Regions from separate parts of the Cryobacterium sp. TMT1-2-2 genome, predicted to be linked through region 2. Evidence: predicted binding sites of a transcription regulator. Region 2 holds the regulator's gene; the other holds the start of a gene.

Region 1 (3,413 bases), on a different contig from region 2:
GGCGGCGTCGCGCGCAATCGTCTCGGCCTGCGAGATGACTTTCTGCGTGGCGGGGTCGCCCCACATTTCGTGGGCTTTCGCGCTGAGCCGGTCATAGGCCTGGCGGCCGGCCTTGGATCCGAGAACGAAGCCGGTCGCGGTACCGGCGAGGAACAAGAACTTGCCTTTCATGGGGACTCCTTAGGGGTTGCGTGGTACGGGGACGTCACGCGGTGGGTTCGGCGAGGCGGGGGTCTTCTGCGTCGACGTCGTGCCCGACGAGATCGGGGTTCGACGGGTTGTCGGCGGGGTCGATGTCGTCGAGGTTGGGCTCGTTGTCGACGTTGTCCTGATCGTCTTCGGCATCGCTGTCGGGCGCGGCGGCCTCCCCGGCTGTCGAGCCGTCGTCGCTCGGGGCCGGCCCATCGGGACCGGTGCCCGCGCTTGCGACCGGAACGGCTGAGCCCGCGTGTTCGTCGTCCGGCCCGTCGGGCCCATCCGGCCCGACCAGCTGATCGGGGTTGGTCGGCGAAGCCGGGGCCTCGGGCGCCGATTCGGTTTCTGGGGTGTCGGGGGCATCGAGCGGCGGCTGGTTGTCGGGGTCGGAGTCGTAAGTCACAGGTCTACCTTTCTCATGGGGACGGCCGGTCGCAGCGGCGACCGGCGGGTGGCACTCAAGTTATACCCCGAACGGGTGACATTCATCAGGTCGCTTCGCCGAGTAAAAGTGTGCGCAGCGCCGTCTCGACCGAGACCCGGCCTGCGGGGTCGATGGTCTCACCGGCGAGATAGAGGTCAACCACGCGCGGATCCACGTAGCTCGTGCGCGCGATCGCCGGCGTGTTGCCCAGCGCATCCGCCGCCTGACGCATGGCTGCGGCGATGGCACGGTTGTCCTGGCGACGGCTGCGCGTCGCAGCACGTGGCGGCCGGGCAGCGGATGCCGCGGGCGCGACCGATCCCGCCGGCCCAGCAGCTGAGGCTTGCGCGCCCGGCGCACGTGCAGCACCCGCATCATCCGTGCCGCCAGACGATCGTGGCCGCCCGGCAGAGCCCGCCACACCGGATACGGCCGGCCGGCTGGTCGCCTCCGAGGTCACCTTCAAGCTCTCGGCGAGACTAGCCGCCAGGCTCTGCGCGGCGGCGGCCGTGCCCCGCAGGGTGCGAAAGTCCTTCGCCGTGAACTCCCCGCCGGTTCGTTCCTTGATGAAATCGTTGATGTCGGCGGCCGACACGATGTCCTCGATGTCATCCAGTACCCAGGACAGCAGCGGTGCGGCCGGCCGCTCGCGCAGGCGGGCGCGCAGATACAACGCGAGGTCGGCATCCGTTATGACGCCCTGAAACTGTTGCCCACTCTTGGCCGGAAAATTCAGCCGCACCACATCGCCGCGCACCGTTACGTGGGAGCAGAGCAGGGTCGAAAGGCCGTGGCTGCCGTATGTATCGGCGTAGCGCTCGCTGCCGATGCGCAGCGAGGCGAGGTCGAGCATGCGAAACGCCGCAGCGAGCGCCCGGGTGCGCGGCGGGCCGTCGCCGCGAAGCTCACGGGTGACTTGGCCGCGCACCCGCGGCAGCGATTCGGCCAGCTGCAGCGCGCGCTCGAACTTGAGGCGGTCCTTCTGTTCGCGCCACACCGGGTGGTAGATGTACTGGCGGCGCCCGGCGGCGTCGATGCCGATCGCTTGGATATGCCCGTTCGCGTGCGGCGAGATCCATACGTCGTTCCACGCGGGCGGAATCGCGAGCGCCGCGAATCGCTCGCGCAGCGCCGTCTCGGTCACCTTCTGCCCGGCGGGGTCGCGGTAGCTGAAGCCCGTGCCGGCGCGCTTTCGCGTGTACCCCGGCCGGGTCGGGTCACTGCGTCGCAGCCGGGTCATGCCGGTGTGGCTTCTGATCGCATGTCGGCACAATAGTGCGATTCCCCTCCGAGCGGATGCCGCGGCGCCGGTGTCCGCGCGCTCGCGGCCATCGAGCCGCTCAGGCGCGCTCGCCCATCGAGCCCTTCCGGCGTGCTCGTGGCACGTGTTGAGGAAGCCCGCAGGTGTTCAAACCAGTGCCAACTTCCCCAACGCGTGCCGCGAGCGGATGCCACTGCTCGCGCCCGGCTCGCCCGCTCGCGACCTTCGAACGCGTTCGCGGCCCCCCTCTGTAGGAGTGCCGCGAACTCTGCTGAGTGCCGCGAGCCTGGCGCGGGCCGCGGGCATCCGCTCACTCCGGTTTTTTCGGCAGACACTTGCAATTCAGTCGTACTTATGTTCGACTTGACGCATGCGGTGGAGCTCACAAGAACTACAGACCGAGCGGCCCGGCGCCCTGCCGGGGCTGGCCCGCCTGAACAACCTCGTGCGCAGCGTGCAGACGCCCGAGTTCGCCGGGATCACGTTCCACGAGATCCTCGCCAAGTCGGCGCTCAACCACGTGCCCGGGCAGAGCGCGCTGCCGTTCGGCTACACGATCAACCCCTACCGCGGATGCTCCCACGCCTGCACCTACTGCTTCGCCCGCCCAACGCATCAGTACCTCGACCTCGACGCCGGCAAGGATTTCGACAGCGAGATCATTGTGAAGGTCAACGTGGCCGAGGTCTTGCGAAAAGAGCTGGCGAAACCGACGTGGGGGAGGCATCCTGTGGCGCTCGGCACCAACACCGATCCGTATCAGCGCGCCGAGGGACGCTACCGGCTGATGCCGGGCATCATCGCGGCCCTCGCCGACAGCAAGACGCCCTTCTCCATTCTCACCAAGGGCACCCTGCTGCGCCGCGATCTCGACCTGTTGGTCGAGGCGAGCACGCACGTTCCGGTCGATCTGGCCATGTCGATCGCGATCTACGACGACGAGCTGCAGCAGTCCGTCGAGCCGGGCACCCCCACCACCACGGCACGCCTCGCCACGGTCACCGCGGTGCGCGAACGCGGTCTGGACTGCGGCATCTTTCTCATGCCTATTTTGCCGTTTCTCACCGACACCCGAGCCCACCTCGATGAGGCGCTGCGCCAGGCCAAGGCTGCCGGGGCGACGAGCGTGCTCTACTCGGGGCTCAACCTGAAGCCCGCAGTCAAGGACTGGTACCTGCAGTGGCTCGGCCGCGAGCATCCCGAACTGGTCGGCCGCTACCAGGAGCTCTACGCCCGCGGCCAGTACGCCCCCAAGGAATACCGCACCTGGCTCGCCGCCCGCATCAAACCACTCATTCGAGCGCACGGCCTCGAGCGCGGGGTCGTCGACCCGTCCACCGGCGGGCTGCGTTCCAGCGCCCTTCCGTCCTCCCCGGAACGGATGCCCGCCTCCCACGCGCCCGCCCTTCTCCCTGCGCCGGGCCCGGGTTCTGCGCTCGCCTCTGCACCGGGCGCTTCCCCTAGTCGGGGCACGGGCACGGGCCCGGGCCCCGTCCCCGGGCCCAGTTTAGAAACTGGGCCCGGGGTCACAAG
Region 2 (3,413 bases):
CCGCCTGGGTGAAGGTGGAGAGGTGGTACGGCAGGCGAACCAGGCGCAGGGCATCCGTTACCGCCGGATCGGCAGCCAGATAGCCGACCCGCGCACCGGCAAAGGCAAAGGCCTTGCTCATTGTGCGTGAGACCAACAGTCGCTCCCGGCCTGGCAGCAAGGTGAGCGCACTCGGAGTTCCGGCGGGCGCGAACTCGGCGTAGGCCTCGTCGACGACGACGATGCCATCGGTCGCGTCGTAGGCGGCGGCGATGGTCTCGAGCGAGAGCGGGGTGCCGGTGGGGTTGTTCGGTGAGCAGAGAAAGATGATGTCCGGATTGGTGCGAATGATCTGGCTCACTGCGGTGGCCGGCGACAGCTCGTAGTCGGCATCGCGCGTGCCGGCAATCCAGGTGGTGTCGGTTCCGGCCGCGAGGATCGAGTACATCGAATAGGTGGGGGCAAACCCGAGCAGGGTGCGCCCAGGTCCACCGAAAGCCTGCAGTACCTGCTGGAGCACTTCGTTGGAGCCGTTGGCCGCCCAGATGTTGTCGGAGGTGAGTGCCTCGCCAAGATACTGCGCGAGTGCCTCACGCAGGGCGGTGAACTCGCGGTCGGGGTAGCGATTCACCGAGCGGATGGCCTCGGCCAGGCCGGCGAGAATGTCGCGGGCCACTGCTTCGGGAATTGGGTGCGTGTTCTCGTTGACGTTCAGGGCCACCGGAACGTGTAATTGCGGAGCACCGTACGGGGTGAGGCCTTGCAGGTTGGTGCGGAGCGGAAGATCGTCGAGAGTGGTCACACTCTCCATGCTACGACCCTGTGCTGGCGCGCATTGCTACTTACGAGTTGGCGGGCAGTTCGAGTCGCTGACCGGGCTGGAGCGTTTCGACGGTGAGCGCGTTCAGTCGTTTGATGTCGGCGACGACGTCGCGCGGGTCGGCGGACGGCGAGACCTCTTCGGCGAGGTCCCACAGGGTTTGGCCGGGTTCGACTGTGATGAACCGGGCAGACCCGACGTCGGTCGGCGAGTAGGCCAGCGTCGCCACGATTCCGGAGTCGGTCGTGTACGACGTGAGGTCGATGCCCGTGGCGAAATTGGATGCGCCGGCCGCTCCCCCGTTGAGGGCGAATGCGACGGCACCGATGACGAGGGGCACGGCTGCGAGGGTCGTGAACACCACTCGCCCACGCCGGGTGAGGTGCAGACGGGTGCCGGGGGTACGAGAAGCGCCGTATTCACGGGCTGTGGGTGCAAGTGCTGTGGTCATGTCAAACCTCCAAGGTAGGCGGGCTGCGAGTCTCGTATCCGGCCCTCGGCCGGGAAGGCCGGATACGAAACTATGTTCCGAATATAACTTCGAACAATCGAACATGCAAGCTTTTTCTGATCCTCACCCCGAATTTCGCGCAACACACTCGAATAAGTGTTTGTTTCAGGGTTCGGAACTGGATAAACTTTCGATAGGACAATTGCTTGATTTACACTCAACCAGACACCACCGACATCCCCGTGTGACACGGTTTCAGACCACGCGGGGCCAACTCCAGGAGGGCACATCGTGACACAGGACACCAGCGGTACCCGTGACAAGGGCGGCACCCGGCGCCGCAAGAGTTTGAGCCAGCGGCAGCTCGCTATTCTCGACGTGATTCAGCGTTCGGTGAGTTCGCGCGGGTACCCGCCGAGCATGCGTGAGATCGGTGACGCGGTCGGGCTCGCCTCACTGTCGAGCGTGACCCATCAGCTCAACCAACTCGAACTCAGTGGCTACCTGCGCCGCGACCCGAATCGTCCGCGGGCACTCGAAGTTCTCATCGAGATTCAGCGCGCTCCCGAAGATGTCGGTACCGGCGACCAGGACAGCTTCCACCCCGGCGTTCAGGTCGGCGACGCCGCGATGGTGCCCCTCGTCGGTCGTATCGCCGCGGGAATCCCGATCACGGCCGACCAACAGATCGACGAGATTTTCCCGCTCCCCCGCCAACTCGTTGGGCAGGGCGAGCTGTTCATGCTCAAGGTCGTGGGTGAGTCCATGATCGACGCCGCCATCTGCGACGGTGACTGGGTCGTGGTTCGCCAGCAGAAGACCGCGGAGAATGGCGAGATCGTCGCGGCCATGCTCGACAACGAGGCCACCGTGAAGGTTCTGCGAAAGCGCGATGGCCACACCTGGCTGCTGCCGCGCAACAGCAACTTCGAACCGATTGTCGGCGACTTTGCGGACATCCTCGGAAAGGTCGTCGCGGTGCTGCGTTCGGTTTAATCGACGAAGGCCCGACCACCAACCGGTGATCGGGCCTGTTTTCGGTCTGCCCCGCTAAACGCCGACGGTGGCACCGAGGCGTTCACGCACCACCCGCGTCGCGGCGAGCATGTTGTGCAGCGACTGCACGGTCTCGTCGTAGCCACGCGTTTTCAGTCCGCAGTCCGGATTCACCCACACCTGGCGTTCGGGAATGGATTCCAGGGCGGTGTCGAGCAGGATGGTCAACTCGTCCACACTCGGTACGCGCGGCGAGTGGATGTCGTAGATGCCGGCGCCGATGCCGTGGTCGAAGCCGCCCGCCTCGATTTCCCGCACAACTTCCATGCGCGACCGGGCCGCTTCGATGCTCGTGACGTCGGCGTCGAGGTTGCGAATGGCTTCGATGACAACACCGAATTCTGAGTAGCAGAGGTGGGTGTGGATCTGGGTCGCATCCGCGACCCCGGCCGTGGCGAGCCGGAAAGACCCGACCGACCAGTCCAGGTAGTCGGCCTGATCCCTCTTCTTCAGCGGCAGCAACTCGCGCAGGGCCGGCTCGTCCACCTGAACGATCTTGATGCCCGCAGCCTCGAGGTCGGAGATTTCATCGCGCAGGGCCAGAGCCACCTGGCGGGCGGTCTCGCCCAATGGCTGGTCGTCGCGCACGAAGGACCAGGCCAGAATTGTCACGGGGCCGGTGAGCATGCCCTTGACCGGCTTGGTGGTGAGGCTCTGCGTGTAGACCGACCAGTCCACGGTGATCGGTGTCGGGCGCGACACGTCGCCCCACAGAATGGACGGCCGGGTGCAGCGACTGCCGTAAGACTGCACCCAGCCGTTCTCGGTCACGGCGAATCCGTCGAGGTTCTCGGCGAAGTACTGCACCATGTCGTTGCGTTCGGGTTCGCCGTGCACGAGCACGTCAAGGCCGATCTCCTCTTGCAACTGCACAACGCGGCCGATCTCGGCGCGCATCAGCTCGCGGTAGGCATCCGCTGCCAGGGTTCCCTTGAGGAACTGTGCGCGTGCTCGGCGAATGTCGGCGGTCTGTGGGAAGGATCCGATCGTGGTCGTCGGCAGTGGCGGAAGGTGCAGCGCCGCCTCCTGGGCGAGGAGTCGATCGGCGTAGTCGCCACGAGTGAAGTCGGCTTCCCTCAGCGCGGCGGCACGGCCGCGCACGGCTCC

What was found. The regulator LexA, encoded in region 2, represses DNA repair genes until DNA is damaged. The targets are predictions, from matches to a motif close to TCGAACANNTGTTCGA.
Region 1: the regulator LexA is predicted to act here: its motif matches at 2,227-2,242, upstream of E3T35_RS05040 (Rv2578c family radical SAM protein).

What each region holds. Positions count from the first base shown of each region.
Region 1 is NZ_SOGS01000006.1:215,449-218,861, forward strand. It holds gene E3T35_RS05025 (hypothetical protein) at 1-171, opposite strand, end outside; gene E3T35_RS05030 (hypothetical protein) at 206-598, opposite strand; gene E3T35_RS05035 (DNA topoisomerase IB) at 684-1,859, opposite strand; gene E3T35_RS05040 (Rv2578c family radical SAM protein) at 2,251-3,413, shown strand, end outside.
Region 2 is NZ_SOGS01000025.1:266,510-269,922, reverse strand. It holds gene E3T35_RS16360 (histidinol-phosphate transaminase) at 1-790, opposite strand, end outside; gene E3T35_RS16355 (LysM peptidoglycan-binding domain-containing protein) at 822-1,250, opposite strand; gene lexA (transcriptional repressor LexA) at 1,542-2,246, shown strand; gene metE (5-methyltetrahydropteroyltriglutamate--homocysteine S-methyltransferase) at 2,301-3,413, opposite strand, start outside.